Anaerobacillus alkaliphilus: one gene and its partner. The protein of the gene in region 1 binds, or shares a complex with, the protein of each later gene. Links are inferred from orthologs where the notes say so. Each region holds a gene or a part of one and is shown in the gene's direction. Other genes may lie near its edges.

Region 1 (7,524 bases):
AACCAGTAACTGTTATAGGTCATCAACGTGGGAAAGATACAAAGGAAAACATACGTCGAAACTTTGGAATGCCCCATCCAGAAGGTTATCGAAAAGCCTTACGATTAATGAAACAAGCAAATAAATTCAAAAGACCAATTATTTGCTTTATTGATACAAAAGGAGCGTATCCTGGAATTGCCGCAGAGGAACGAGGACAAAGTGAAGCGATTGCTAGAAACCTACTAGAAATGGCTGGTTTCGCAGTGCCAATCATTTGTATCGTGATTGGTGAGGGTGGTAGTGGAGGAGCTCTAGCTCTAGGTGTAGGAAATCATATTCATATGCTAGAAAATTCTACATACTCTGTTATATCTCCTGAAGGAGCTGCAGCTCTCTTATGGAAAGACTCAGGCCTTGCTCAAAGAGCAGCTGAAACTATGAGAATTACAGCGCCAGATTTGAAAGAACTTAATGTGATTGATGAAATTATTCCAGAAGTAAGAGGCGGCGCTCATCGAGACGTTAAACAACAAGCCAATGCGATAGGTAAGGTTCTCGACAAATCGCTGACTGAATTAGCTGAACTTTCTGAAGAAGAGCTAATAGAGCAACGTTACGAAAAATTTAACAATATAGGTGAGTACGACACTGTAAACGATGTCATTAGCGTTAAATAAGGGTTAGGCTTTCTCTAAGTGTAGAGAAGGCTTTTTATTTGTCGCTTTTCGTCTATTGTCATAATGAATTAGAAGTGGTATTTTTAACACGTATAGATAATACTAGTACCGAGGACATAGAAATGATGAATGGTTTTTAGAGCTTTAGCCATAAACTAGTTACTAGGATTTGATCTAGAATATTGTTATTGAGGTGAATAGCGTGAAGCGTATAGGAGTTTTAACAAGCGGTGGGGACTCTCCGGGGATGAACGCAGCCATTAGGGCGGTTGTTCGTAAAGCAATTTATCATGATTTAGAGGTTTACGGTGTGTACTATGGTTATGCTGGATTAATTGCTGGCCAAATCGAAAAGCTAGAAATTGGGTCTGTAGGAGATATTATCCATCGAGGTGGAACGAAGCTTTATACTGCTCGTTGTGAGGAATTTCGTACACTTGAAGGTCAAAAAAAGGCAATCGAGCAATTAAATAAATTTGGAATTGAAGGTTTAGTTGTTATTGGTGGAGATGGCTCTTTCCAGGGGGCAAAGAAATTAACAGAACATGGTTTTCCATGTGTTGGGGTACCAGGAACAATCGATAATGACATCTCTGGAACTGATTTTACTATTGGGTTTGATACAGCATTAAACACAATTATTGAAGCGATTGACAAAATACGTGATACAGCAACTTCACATGAACGTACATATGTAATTGAGGTAATGGGCCGTAATGCTGGTGACCTTGCCCTTTGGTCTGGTCTTGCAGACGGTGCCGAAACAATTTTGATCCCTGAAGAAAACTACGATATGGAAGAGGTCATTTCACGTTTAAAACGAGGACATGCTCGTGGGAAAAAGCATAGCATTATTGTTGTAGCAGAAGGCGTAGGAAGCGGTATGGAGATTGGAAAAGTTATTCAAGAGCAAACAAGTCTTGAAACAAGAGTGACTGTTTTAGGTCATATTCAACGTGGAGGCTCACCTACTGCATTTGATCGTGTTCTTGCAAGTCGTCTTGGCGCAAAAGCTGTAGAGCTTCTTATTGCAGGTGAAGCTGGGAAAATGGTAGGGATTCAGAACAACCAGTTAGTTTCCCATGGAATTGATCAAGCCTTATCAATTCCCCACAAAATCGATCAGGATATGTATCAATTATCTAAAGAATTGTCAATTTAGATGATATTTAGATAAATTATGACATACTTTATTCGGATTGGCAACCATAATAGTATGTCGAATTTGAATTAATTGAAGAGAATATGTTATTTAGGAAAGTAGGAGGTTTTTTCATTATGAGAAAAACAAAAATAGTATGTACAATAGGACCTGCGAGTGAAAGTGTTGAAAAACTCTCGCAATTAATTAATGCTGGTATGAATGTCGCTCGTTTAAACTTCTCTCATGGAGATTACGAAGAACATGGTGCAAGAATAACTTCTATTCGTGAAGCCGCTGAAAAAGCAGGGAAACATATTGCGATCTTACTTGATACTAAAGGTCCAGAAATTCGCACAAATAACTTCGAAGATGGAGTAGCAGAACTAGTTGCAGGTAATGAAGTTATTATCTCGATGGAAGAAGTAGTGGGAACAGCTGAAAAGTTTTCTATTACTTATCCTGGATTAGTAAATGATGTTCATGTTGGTTCAAAAATTTTACTAGACGACGGCTTAATCGAACTAGAAGTGATTGAAATAGGTTCTAAAGAATTAAGAACAAAAATTCTTAATAGCGGAACAATCAAGAATAAAAAAGGTGTAAACGTTCCTAATGTAAGTGTGAATTTACCAGGGATTACAGAAAAAGATGCTAATGACATCCGTTTTGGTATTGAGCAAGGTGTTGACTTTATTGCAGCATCATTCGTTCGTCGTGCATCAGATGTCTTAGAAATTCGTGAACTTCTTGAAAACAATAACGCAGGGCATATTCACATCATTCCTAAAATTGAAAACCAAGAAGGTGTAGATAACATTGACGAAATCCTAGAAGTGTCTGATGGGTTAATGGTTGCTCGTGGAGACCTAGGTGTAGAAATCCCAGCAGAAGAAGTTCCGTTAGTTCAAAAGAACTTAATTAAGAAATGTAATGCACTAGGAAAACCAGTTATCACAGCAACACAAATGCTTGATTCAATGCAACGCAATCCACGTCCAACACGTGCAGAGGCAAGTGACGTGGCAAATGCGATCTTTGATGGAACTGACGCAATCATGTTATCTGGTGAAACAGCCGCAGGCCTATATCCTGTAGAAGCTGTGCAAACGATGTATAAAATTGCTGTTCGAGCAGAGTCGGCATTAAAATATGAAGAGTTGTTAAAGCGTAAAGGTAGAGAGAGCCAAAGAACGATTACAGATGCAATTAGTCAATCAGTAGCCCACACAGCTTTAAACTTAGAAGCAGCTGCAGTGGTAACAGCTACTGAAAGCGGTCATACTGCAAGAATGATTTCTAAATATCGACCGAAATCACCAATTGTAGCAGTCACTCACTCTGCTGAAGTTTGCCGCAAGTTAGCTTTAGTATGGGGTGTTTATGCACAACTTGGAACAAAAGCTACTTCAACAGATGAAATGTTAGAAATTGCCGTTCAGGAAGCTGTTAAAACGGAATTTATCGATCATGGTGATTTAATTGTTATTACTGCTGGAGTCCCAGTCGGTGAAACAGGAACAACGAACTTAATTAAAGTTCATGTTATTGGCGAAGTGGTTGCTAAAGGACAAGGGATTGGCCGTAAGACAGCTACAGGTAAAGTGATTGTTGCAAAAACTGCTAGTGATGCTTTGTCTAAAATGGAAGATGGGGCAATATTGGTAACAGTCGGTACCGATAAAGACATGATCGAGGCATTTGAAAAAGCAGCTGCAGTCATTACTGAAGAAGGTGGGCTAACTAGTCATGCAGCGGTAGTTGGCTTAAATTTAGGAATTCCAGTAGTTGTTGGTGTAGAACGGGCAACACATCAATTTGAAGACGGTGACGCGATCACAGTTGATGCTACTAGAGGGAATATCTATAAAGGACATGCAAGTATTTTATAGTCTCTTTTGGACCGCTAAGGTAATCTTAGCGGTTTTTTATTAGCATAATCTACTAGCCTGTCATATAATATAATGACAAGCCATTTTAAAGGAGTAGGTCAAATGTTAAAAATTTTCATCTTACTATTAATTATTGTGCCTGCGTTAGAGATTGGCGTCCTAGTTCTCTCTGGTAATACAATTGGCATTCCTTGGACAATATTACTTGTTATTTTTACTGGAGTACTCGGGGCATGGTTAGCAAAGAAAGAAGGATTAAATACACTTAGATTAGCACAGTTACAATTGCAACAGGGCCAGATACCTAGCGGGGTTATTTTAGACGGGCTATGTATTCTAATTGGTGGAGTAGTATTATTGACTCCAGGTTTTATTACCGATGCCATTGGTTTTTTTCTATTAATTCCTGCTAGTAGAGGAATTGCAAAAGCCTTCATTCAAAAGATATTTGATCGATTGTTGCAGAATGGTTCAATTATTTTTATTAATCGACGCTAAAAAGCTGGTTTATCGATATTTTGATAAATCAGCTTTTTTTTTAGTTAATCTTAAAAATATAATTTCGTAAGTCGCGAAATACATGGGCGTTATGCAAAGTTTGTATAAAGACAAGAATTATTGGCCCTAGTATGAGTCCTAGAAACCCAAAGAGTTTATAGCCTACAAACAAAGACACTAGTGTAGCTAATGGGTCAACTCCAATACTTGATGATAAGATTTTAGGTTCCATAATTTGTCTTTGAACAACTACAACACCGTATAAAATAGAAAGTCCGATTGTCAGTGATAATTGTCCAGAAAAGAAGGTATACAAAATCCAAGGGATAAAGATCAGTCCTGTCCCTAAATATGGGAGTAGATCAACGAAGGCTATGATTAAAGCGATGGTAATCGGGTAATCAACCTTAAGGACTAATAATCCTATTAGTACAATACAACATGTGATAGAGATTAAGGTTATTTGAGCTAGAATAAAACCCACAAATGCCTTCTTTAAGCTTTTCATTACGTCTTTGGTTCGCTCGGCAATCACGTTTGGAAGCCATTTCCGAAAAATAAAGACTAACTTATACCAGTCTTTACTAATAAAGAAGGTCGCTAATAAAGAGAAAATAATAACTGTAGCTAAGTTAGGTAAAGCTAATAAAAAATCGGATATCCCTGTAAGTACAGACTGAATTGTCGAGCTAGCGTTTGAGGTGATATGGTTCGTTATCGTCTCTACATAAGCCTTAATTGTAACTTGTTGATCACTATCTAAAGAATAAAAAATGGTTGATATTTGTTCATAGATGGGCATAATCTTACCAGTAAATATTTTTTGGAATTCATAAATAAGTGATTGGAAGTGAATAGGTACAGATTGTGATAGATAATTAGTACCCATAATAATTTCAGAAATTAAGATTGTAATTGAGCCTATAGTTAGTGACAAAAGCCCAAGTAAGACGATTGATACCGATAACCATCTAGAAATTTTCATTCTCTCTTGAAAAAAGTTAACAATAGGGTTTAAGAAAAAAGCCAGAACTAGTCCAATCATAAAAGGATATGCTGTTTTAAAGGTAATAAATCCTAAGACTGCTATTAAAAATATAATACTTACGACAAGAGTGAGTCTAAGTAGTATTTGAAAGTAGTTAGAGTTCATATTTCTTTCACCTCTTTCAGAAAGGCTTTTTAATAGCGTATGGCTTGTTTTATTATTTTAGAAGCGTAAAAGACAATAATGGATAAATCCTTTTTCGATATCTCTTAATGATAAACAAACTTAGGGACACAAAATTTAATTCGAAATATTGACACAAAAAAGACTTGAAACTTGGCGAAAAAATGAGATTTATGTTAAGATAACAATGGTAAGGCCTACCAAGGAAGGATGCATCAGGTTTGATAACACAGGCAACTGCTTTTATGATAATTCTGCTACTTATTGGTATTATTGCAAAAAATCAATCATTAATTGTTGCAGTAGTAGTTTTGTTACTGATTAAATGGGTTGGTCTAGGTGAGAAAGTGTATCCGTTTATTCAGCAAAAAGGCATTAATGTCGGTGTTACAATTATTACAATTGCCGTACTTGTACCAATTGTTACTGGTCAAATTGGTTTTAGAGAGCTAATTGACTCAATGAAGTCTGTGTATGCTTGGATTGCGTTGGCGGCAGGGATTTTTGTAGCTATTATTGCATCAAGTGGAGTAGAACTGTTGCAAACAGATCCTCATATTACGGCGGCGCTAGTTTTTGGAACAATTTTAGCAGTTGCTCTTTTTAACGGGGTAGCAGTGGGGCCGTTAATAGGTGCAGGCATTGCTTACATGGCAATGAGACTTGTGGCTTTTTTTAGCTCTTTTGGTTCGTGAAAGTTATCACAAGAATTAAAATAGTCGGAATTATTTTCAAATAAAAGTTCACAAAACTGTGGAAAATGTTTATAATTAGAATTGGTTAGAAACTCTTTTGTACATAATAATTTCTATATAAGGAAAAGAGTATGTTCAAAAAGACCCTAAACACTATTTTAAATGATGCTGACGTTTTGGAACAATATGTTCAAAAAAGAACAAAAAAATATTTTACAATAGAACTTTTAAGCTATTGAATAATAGATTACTAGAACTATATCGTCGGCAAACAACTGCTTTTTAGGACTTTTTGGCAAAAGGCCGTCTTCGTTTTCATATGTATTACCTTTAAAAATGAATATTCTATTTGTAAAGGAGAGGTTGAGAAATGAGTACAACTCGTGGTCTTGAAGGTGTTGTTGCAACAACGTCGAGCGTCAGTTCAATTATTGATGGTGTTTTAACGTATCATGGTTTTGATATCGATGATTTAGCAAATAACGCAAGCTTTGAGGAGGTTATCTTCCTATTATGGAATGGCCGTCTTCCAAAAGAAGAGGAATTAAAGCAATTAACTGAGGATCTAGCAAATTATGCAGAGGTTCCACAAGGCGTTATTGATCAAATGAAAATGTACCCAATCGATCAAGTTCACCCTATGGCTGCCCTTAGAACAGCTATTTCATTCTTAGGCTTATATGATTCAGAAGCAGATGACCAATCTGAAGAAGCAAATAAGCGAAAAGCACTTAAGCTACAAGCGCAAATCCAAACGATCGTGACAGCGTTTTCACGTATCCGTGAAGGAAAAGAGCCTGTTGCTCCTCGTAAAGATCTTGGATTTGCAGCAAACTTCTTATACATGCTTACTGGGGAAGAACCTGATGCGATCGCTATCGATGCGTTTAATAAAGCATTAGTGTTACATGCTGACCATGAATTGAATGCGTCAACATTTACAGCACGTGTATGTGTAGCTACATTATCTGATATGTATTCAGGAATAACAGCAGCGATTGGTGCATTAAAAGGTCCTTTACATGGTGGTGCAAACGAAAGAGTTATGGCCATGTTAATGGAAATCGAAAATGTTGAAAATGTAGAACCTTATATTATGAATGCTCTAAGTAACAAAGTGAAAATTATGGGCTTCGGTCACCGTGTATATAAAGATGGCGATCCGCGTGCAAAACACTTAAAAGATATGTCAAAACAATTAACAGCGATTACCGGAGAAGAAAAATGGTATGAAATGTCTGTTAAAATCAATGAAATTGTTACTCGCGAAAAAGGATTATTACCAAATGTTGATTTCTACTCTGCAAGTGTGTACCATAGCCTTGGAATAAAACATGACTTATTTACACCAATCTTTGCAATTAGTAGAATGTCGGGTTGGATTGCTCATATTCTAGAGCAATATAGTAACAACAGACTTATTCGACCTCGTGCGGAATATGTTGGACCTGATAAACAAGTGTACGTA
Region 2 (7,585 bases), 650 kb from region 1 along the record:
AATAGGTCATCAAATTCGTGCCTTGAAGCAAGGTGTTCATGTCATTATCGGAACACCTGGACGTGTTTTGGATCATCTGAGAAGAAAAACATTGAAATTAGACAAGGTTCATACGGTTGTTTTAGATGAAGCTGATGAAATGTTAGACATGGGATTTGTTGAGGACATTGAATCCATTTTAAAAGAGGTAAGCTCAGAGCGACAAACGCTTCTTTTCTCAGCAACGATGCCACAGGAAATTATGAAGCTATCTCGTAAATATATGAAGCAGCCAAAAGTTGTTTCAATAAATAAAGGTGAAGTAACAGCTCCTTCCATCGACCAGGTATACTTTAAAGTATTAGAAAAAAATAAGTTAGATTCGTTATGCCGTATTATTGATAGTGAAGAAATTGATTTAGGAATTTTATTTTGCCGTACCAAAAAAGGTGTTGCAGAACTGACTGAAGCCCTTCAAGCAAGAGGGTATATGGCTGATGGTCTTCATGGAGATTTAACGCAAATGCAACGTGACAGTGTTATGAAGAAATTCCGCGACTCTACAATCGAATTTTTAATTGCAACAGATGTAGCAGCTAGAGGGATTGACGTTGACAACGTTACACATGTAATTAATTATGATATTCCACAAGACCCGGAGAGTTATGTTCATAGAATTGGACGTACAGGTCGCGCTGGAAGAAAAGGATTAGCATTAACCCTTGTAACGCCAAGAGAAATGAAGCATTTACGTTCCATTGAGTCCGAGATAAAAATGTCCATTCCGTCTCAAGAAATTCCGACAATAGAGGATGTTGTTGAAAAGCAGCAAGAGTCTTGGAAGCAACAAATTGTTTCAATAATAGAAGAAGGTGAAGAACTGACACTTTTTGATTCGGTAGTAAACGAATTGCTTAGTGACTATCCACCAGAAAAAATAACTGCTGCCTTAATGAAAATTGCCTTCCACCGTGAATTTACTGTTGAAGACGACAGCTATAACTTTGGTGATACGGGTGCCGCTAAAGGAATGGTTCGTTTCTTTATCAATGTTGGTAGGAATGTCCAACTAACACCTAAAATTGTCATTGATGAGGTTTCAGAACTAGTGGGAATTCCAGCTAAGTCAATTGGTCGAATTGATATCTTTGAAAACTTTACATTTATCGAAGTTCCAGAAGACAGTGCACCTTTCCTTTATGAAGCATTACGCTATTCAAGATTAAATGGGGCTCGTGTCAATTTAGAACCAGCAAAACCAAGACCGAAACGAGAAAAGAAGGTTTAACTGCCTAAGTAATTAGAGGCTAGCTTCCATAGTATGGTAGGTGCAATTGGAGACAAATAATTTGTCTTTTCTCTTCAATTTGCACTATGCTATAAGGGAACTAGTCTCTTTTTCATTTCCAGAAAAAAGACGAATAAATGTTCGGAAAAACTATTGGCAAATCTCAAAAAACAAGTTATGATATTGATATGGGATTTTACATCAATGAAAAATTAAACACTAGTAAAGTTACATATATAAATAAGGAGAGATGAAACAATGGGAGATCGTAAAGCAGCATTAGAGATGGCGTTACGCCAGATTGAAAAACAGTTTGGAAAAGGTTCGATCATGAAACTTGGGGAACAAGCTGAACAAAGAGTTTCTACAATATCAAGTGGTTCATTAGCTGTAGATATTGCTTTAGGCGTAGGGGGATATCCAAAAGGAAGAATTATTGAAATTTACGGACCAGAATCTTCTGGTAAAACAACAGTTGCGCTTCATGCGATTGCTGAAGTACAACGTAAAGGTGGACAAGCAGCATTTATTGATGCTGAGCACGCACTTGATCCAATTTATGCTAAAAACTTAGGGGTAAATATTGACGAGTTACTTCTTTCGCAACCAGATACTGGTGAACAAGCGTTAGAAATTGCTGAAGCATTAGTACGTAGTGGTGCAGTTGATATTCTTGTAATTGACTCTGTAGCTGCTCTTGTTCCAAAAGCTGAGATTGAAGGAGAAATGGGAGATAGCCACATTGGTCTTCAAGCTCGTTTAATGTCACAGGCATTAAGAAAGCTTTCAGGGGCTATCAATAAATCCAAAACCATCGCAATCTTTATTAACCAAATTCGTGAAAAAGTTGGAGTTATGTTCGGGAATCCTGAAACAACACCAGGTGGTCGCGCACTTAAATTCTATTCTTCTGTTCGTTTAGAGGTACGTCGTGCAGAAGTGTTAAAGCAAGGTAACGATATGGTTGGTAACAAGACAAAAATTAAGGTTGTAAAGAACAAGGTTGCTCCACCATTTAAGCAAGCAGAAGTAGATATCATGTATGGAGAAGGTATTTCCCGTGAAGGTTCGCTCATAGATATTGGTTCTGACTTAGATATTGTTCTTAAAAGTGGTGCGTGGTACTCGTATAATGAGGAGCGCTTAGGTCAAGGTCGTGAAAATGCAAAGCAATTTTTGAAGGAAAACCCTGACATTACTGATGCAATTGAACTTAAAATCCGTGAACACTATGGACTTAATGGGGAGATTAAAGTTGATCTTCCAACAGAGGATGAATTTGCTGACTTACCGTTAGATTTAAAATAAGACGGTTTAAGAATGACCTTTGAATTCGCTCGGTGTGAATTTAACGGTCATTCTTTTTTGTACAAGTTTATGTAAGTTTTTTTGGTTTCTTAGGTTTAGAACCAAGTTATATTGACAAAGCTTGACAATAACAGTATGCAATTATACAATTATGTAGAATACCCGCATTTACTATTGGCTATTTTTTTTATGTTTATAAGAAAAGTAACCTGTGCTGGATGTGCACACCTAATACGAAATGAAATAATGTACTGATGAAAAACCAACAATTAGATAGCAAGGGGAGGTGAAAGTATGGAAATTAACATCTACGTGTTCATCTTCATTTTGCTAGTCTTGTCAGCAATTAGTGCAGTTGTTGGATATCTTGTTCGAAAATCCATTGCAGAAGCGAAGATTTCTAGTGCAGAACATGCAGCGAATCAAATTATTGAAGAAAGTAAGCGTGAAGCAGATCGACTAAAGAAGGAAGCTGTCCTTGAGGGGAAAGATGAAATTCATAAATTACGTCAGGATGCAGAGCGTGATGTTCGTGAACGAAGAAATGAGATTCAAAAACAAGAGAATCGTTTGGTTCAAAAAGAAGAGGTCCTTGATCGCAAAAGTGAAACCTTAGATAAAAAAGAGGAATCATTAGAAAAACGAGAGGAATCTCTCACCAAAAAACAACGACATATTGAAGAGATGAATAGCAAAGTGGAGGAACTCTTACAAAAGCAGCAAGCTGAGCTTGAACGTATTTCTGGGTTTACTAGAGAAGAAGCTAGAGAAATCATTATGAAAGACGTGAAAGACGAGTTAACTCACGAAACAGCATTAATGGTTAAAGAATTAGTTACTAGGGCGAAAGAAGAAGCTGATAAGAAAGCAAAAGAAATCGTGTCACTTGCGATTCAACGCTGTTCAGCAGACCACGTAGCCGAGACTACAGTCTCTGTTGTAACTCTTCCAAACGATGAAATGAAAGGAAGAATTATTGGACGAGAAGGTCGTAACATTCGTGCCTTAGAAACGTTAACTGGTATTGATCTTATTATTGATGATACACCTGAAGCAGTTATTTTATCTGGATTTGACCCAATTAGAAGAGAAATAGCTCGTACTGCTCTTGAGAAGTTAGTTCAGGATGGAAGAATTCATCCTGCTCGTATTGAGGAAATGGTTGATAAATCTAGACGCGAAGTTGATGAAATGATTAGAGATTACGGTGAGCAAACGACTTTCGAAATCGGAATTCATGGGTTGCATCCGGATCTTATTAAGATATTAGGTCGACTTAAGTTTAGAACAAGCTATGGACAAAATGTCCTTAAGCACTCAATTGAGGTTGCTCAATTAGCAGGTATTATGGCTGCTGAATTAGGAGAAGATATTCAACTGGCAAAAAGAGCAGGGCTTCTTCACGACATTGGAAAAGCGATTGACCATGAAGTTGAAGGAAGTCACGTTGAAATCGGTGTTGAACTGGCAACTAAGTATAAGGAACATCCAGTTGTCATTAATAGTATTGCTTCTCACCATGGTGATACAGAAGCAACATCTATTATTGCATCCCTTGTTGCAGCTGCAGATGCGTTATCAGCGGCTCGCCCAGGAGCTAGACGTGAGACTCTTGAGACGTATATTCGTCGTCTAGAAAAGCTAGAAGAAATATCTGAGTCATTTGACGGTGTTGAGAAAACGTATGCGATCCAAGCGGGTCGTGAAGTTCGTATCATGGTAAAACCTGAAATGATCGATGATAGTGAAGCTTATCGCTTAGCAAGAGACATCACGAAGAAAATTGAAGAAGAGCTTGACTACCCTGGTCACATTAAGGTAACAGTTATTCGTGAAACTAGAGCAGTTGAGTATGCAAAATAAAGTGGCATTTGCCACTTTATTTTTTTCTACTAAACAAGCATGTCTTCAATGATTATAGAAGTTGCGATATCTTTTCAGCGACTTTTACATTCATTGAAGAATTGACTTACCTGTGGGCAAACTATCTTAAGAGTTAGTTGCTAGTTTTAACTGAATATACATAAGAAAAACAATGAGGTGCGAAAAGATGAGAATAATGTTTATTGGAGATGTAGTAGGTTCTCCCGGAAGAGAAATGTTAGCAACCTACATCCCAAAACTTAAAAGTAAGTTTAAACCAACAGTAACAATTGTTAATGGAGAGAACTCTGCATCAGGGAAAGGGATTACTGAGAAGATCTATAAACAAATCCTTGATTTGGGAGTTCAGGCGGTAACGCTAGGAAATCATACGTGGGATCAACGAGAACTAATTGAAGTTATTGATCATTGTCCTAATCTTGTAAGACCCGCAAATTTTCCTGAAGGAGTACCAGGTAGCGGTTTTATTATCATCAAGGTAAATCAGTTGGAAATCGGGATCATTAATATCCAAGGTAGAACATTTTTACCACCGTTAGATTGTCCTTTTAAAAAGGCTGATGAATTAATTGCAAAAATTAAAAAAAGAACACCAATCATTTTTGTTGATTTTCATGCAGAAGCTACGAGTGAGAAACAAGCGATGGGCTGGTATTTAGACGGTAAAGTTACAGCAGTGATAGGTACACATACACATGTTCAAACCGCAGATCATCGTATTTTACCTGGGAAGACGGCATACATGACTGATGTTGGAATGACTGGACCGTACGATGGGATCTTAGGAATGGAACGGAGTGCTGTACTTAATAAATTTTTAACGAGCTTACCTGTAAGATTTGAAGTAGCCCAGGGTAGAGAGCAATTAAACGGAGTAATTATTGATGTTGACCCTAAGACAGGTGCTGCAAAATCTATTTTCCCGATTATGATTAATGAAGATCATCCATTTTTTGATTAGGCTATTCTGAATAGGTTGTTGTTTTACAAATTAAGCAGCATAGAAAGAGTCTTCGAATAAAAGATGAAGCGTACGGCACTTATGCCTTACGCTTTTCTTAATAAATCTTCACTTAATGTGGAATATCATAACAGTTTTTGAATATATACAAAACAAGGCATATTTTCAAGAGCACATATATGAACTAAAAAGAGCTTATCATTCTACTAATGGTAAAACAAAGTTTCACATTAAGGAGGTTCAAGGAAATGGAAGTATTAAAAGTTTCAGCAAAATCTAACCCAAATTCAGTAGCTGGTGCCCTTGCTGGTGTAATTCGTGAACGAGGTGCTGCAGAAATTCAAGCCATTGGTGCTGGTGCATTAAACCAATCGGTTAAAGCAATTGCAATTGCTAGAGGTTTTGTAGCTCCAAGTGGGATTGATTTAATTTGTATTCCGGCTTTTACGGACATAAAAATTGATGGGGAAGAAAGAACAGCTATAAAATTAATTATTGAACCTAGATAGTTTTGGCTATCTTGGTAGTGGAAATCCTGTTTGTTCTTAGGACATACAGGATTTTTGCTGTAGAAAGATTAGTCTAGGTAAATTATTACTTAAAAATAAAAATAGTTCTGTTTTTTTTCAGCAAGATTTTATACAATAATGGTGAAATCTAAAATATGACAAATATTAACGATAGTTTGAAAAGAAAAATCGTGCATACTTTTTTTGAAAAAATGACAATATGTAAACGCTTCCCAATTCAATTGGTGGAAGACTTAAGTCTTGTAATGATAGTCTAGTATTATTGGAACGAATTATCATTACTTTTTAATTCGTATACATATTCTATGCGCAATTTAATTTTAAGATTTTACTCTGTTTTCCAAAAGAGAGAAAAAAGGAAAAAGGGGTCATTTCCGATTGAATTTTACTGAATTTATTGCTTGATTTTTCGATATTTTAGGTCTATCATTGTATTCATTCGAACTATTAACAAATTTGTCACATCTTTTATTTTAGATTTACAATGTAATAGTGACATTAGACTTTGTCATTTACAAAAAGGGGTGGAGAACATGATCAAACAACTTTCGTGGAAAGTTGGAGGACAACAAGGGGAAGGTATCGAAAGTACCGGAGAAATATTTGCTATAGCACTTAATAGATTGGGTTATTATCTTTATGGCTACCGTCATTTTTCTTCTCGAATTAAAGGTGGACATACAAATAACAAAATACGTGTAAGTACGAAAGCAATCAACTCGATTTCTGATGATTTAGATATATTAGTTGCCTTCGATCAAGAAACAATCGATGTCAACATTCATGAATTAAGCGACGGCGGTGTTGTCATTGCCGATACTAAATTTGGCCCTAAGCTTCCTGAAGGATCAAAAGGAACATTGTATGCTGTTCCTTTTACAGATATTGCAAGCGAACTAGGGACATCACTAATGAAAAACATGGTAGCAGTCGGTGCGTCTAGTGCAGTTTTAGGGTTAGCTCCTAATGATTACCATGAAGTAGTAGAAGAAATTTTCGCACGTAAAGGTAGTTCTGTTGTTGAAAAAAACATGGAAGCTATTAAACGTGGTGCTGAATATATACTTGAGGCTGCTGGCGGACAAATTCAGTCATTTGAACTTGAAAAAGCAGATGGTAAGAAACGTATGTTTATGATTGGAAACGACGCCATCGCTTTAGGAGCTCTAGCAGGTGGAGCGAGATTTATGCCTGCATACCCGATTACTCCTGCCTCAGAGATTATGGAATACTTAACGAAGAAGTTACCTGAGTTTGGTGGAACTGTTATTCAAACAGAAGACGAAATCGCTGCTTGTACGATGGCCATCGGTGCCAACTATGCTGGGGTCCGTACATTAACAGCATCTGCAGGTCCTGGTTTATCATTAATGATGGAGGCTATTGGTTTAGCTGGAATTACAGAAACTCCTCTAGTTATTGTTGATACCCAACGTGGCGGTCCAAGTACAGGTTTACCAACAAAACAGGAACAATCAGATTTAATGGCAATGATTTATGGAACCCATGGTGAAATTCCTAAAGTTGTTATTGCACCAAGTACTGTAGAAGAAGCATTCTATGATAGTGCTGAAGCCTTCAATATTGCAGAGGAATATCAATGTCCAGTTATTATCCTTACAGATTTAGCCTTAT

What was found. The genes of interacting proteins can lie anywhere in the genome.
Region 2: pfkA (region 1) and rny share a complex: the UniProt entries of both Bacillus subtilis proteins name them as parts of the possible RNA degradosome complex. The link is inferred for Anaerobacillus alkaliphilus from one-to-one orthologs.

Annotation. Positions count from the first base shown.
Region 1 is NZ_QOUX01000046.1:878,336-885,859, reverse strand. What follows is about bases 1-2,841. They hold pfkA (6-phosphofructokinase), read left to right. Parts: upstream 1-861; coding sequence 862-1,821; downstream 1,822-2,841. Other genes in these bases: pyk (pyruvate kinase), read left to right, coding at 1,938-2,841; accA (acetyl-CoA carboxylase carboxyl transferase subunit alpha), read left to right, coding at 1-659. Also shown: more of pyk, read left to right, coding at 2,842-3,692; DS745_RS19490 (FxsA family protein), read left to right, coding at 3,795-4,190; sporulation integral membrane protein YtvI, read right to left, coding at 4,231-5,343; DS745_RS19480 (DUF441 domain-containing protein), read left to right, coding at 5,583-6,056; citZ (citrate synthase), read left to right, coding at 6,427-7,524. UniProt on the Bacillus subtilis protein: Catalyzes the phosphorylation of D-fructose 6-phosphate to fructose 1,6-bisphosphate by ATP, the first committing step of glycolysis.
Region 2 is NZ_QOUX01000046.1:230,047-237,631, reverse strand. What follows is about bases 2,252-5,153. They hold rny (ribonuclease Y), read left to right. Parts: upstream 2,252-2,869; coding sequence 2,870-4,438; downstream 4,439-5,153. Other genes in these bases: DS745_RS16325 (TIGR00282 family metallophosphoesterase), read left to right, coding at 4,626-5,153; recA (recombinase RecA), read left to right, coding at 2,252-2,575. Also shown: DS745_RS16340 (DEAD/DEAH box helicase), read left to right, coding at 1-1,267; more of recA, read left to right, coding at 1,526-2,251; more of DS745_RS16325, read left to right, coding at 5,154-5,420; DS745_RS16320 (stage V sporulation protein S), read left to right, coding at 5,669-5,929; DS745_RS16315 (2-oxoacid:acceptor oxidoreductase subunit alpha), read left to right, coding at 6,484-7,585. UniProt on the Bacillus subtilis protein: Endoribonuclease that initiates mRNA decay. Initiates the decay of all SAM-dependent riboswitches, such as yitJ riboswitch. Involved in processing of the gapA operon mRNA, it cleaves between cggR and gapA.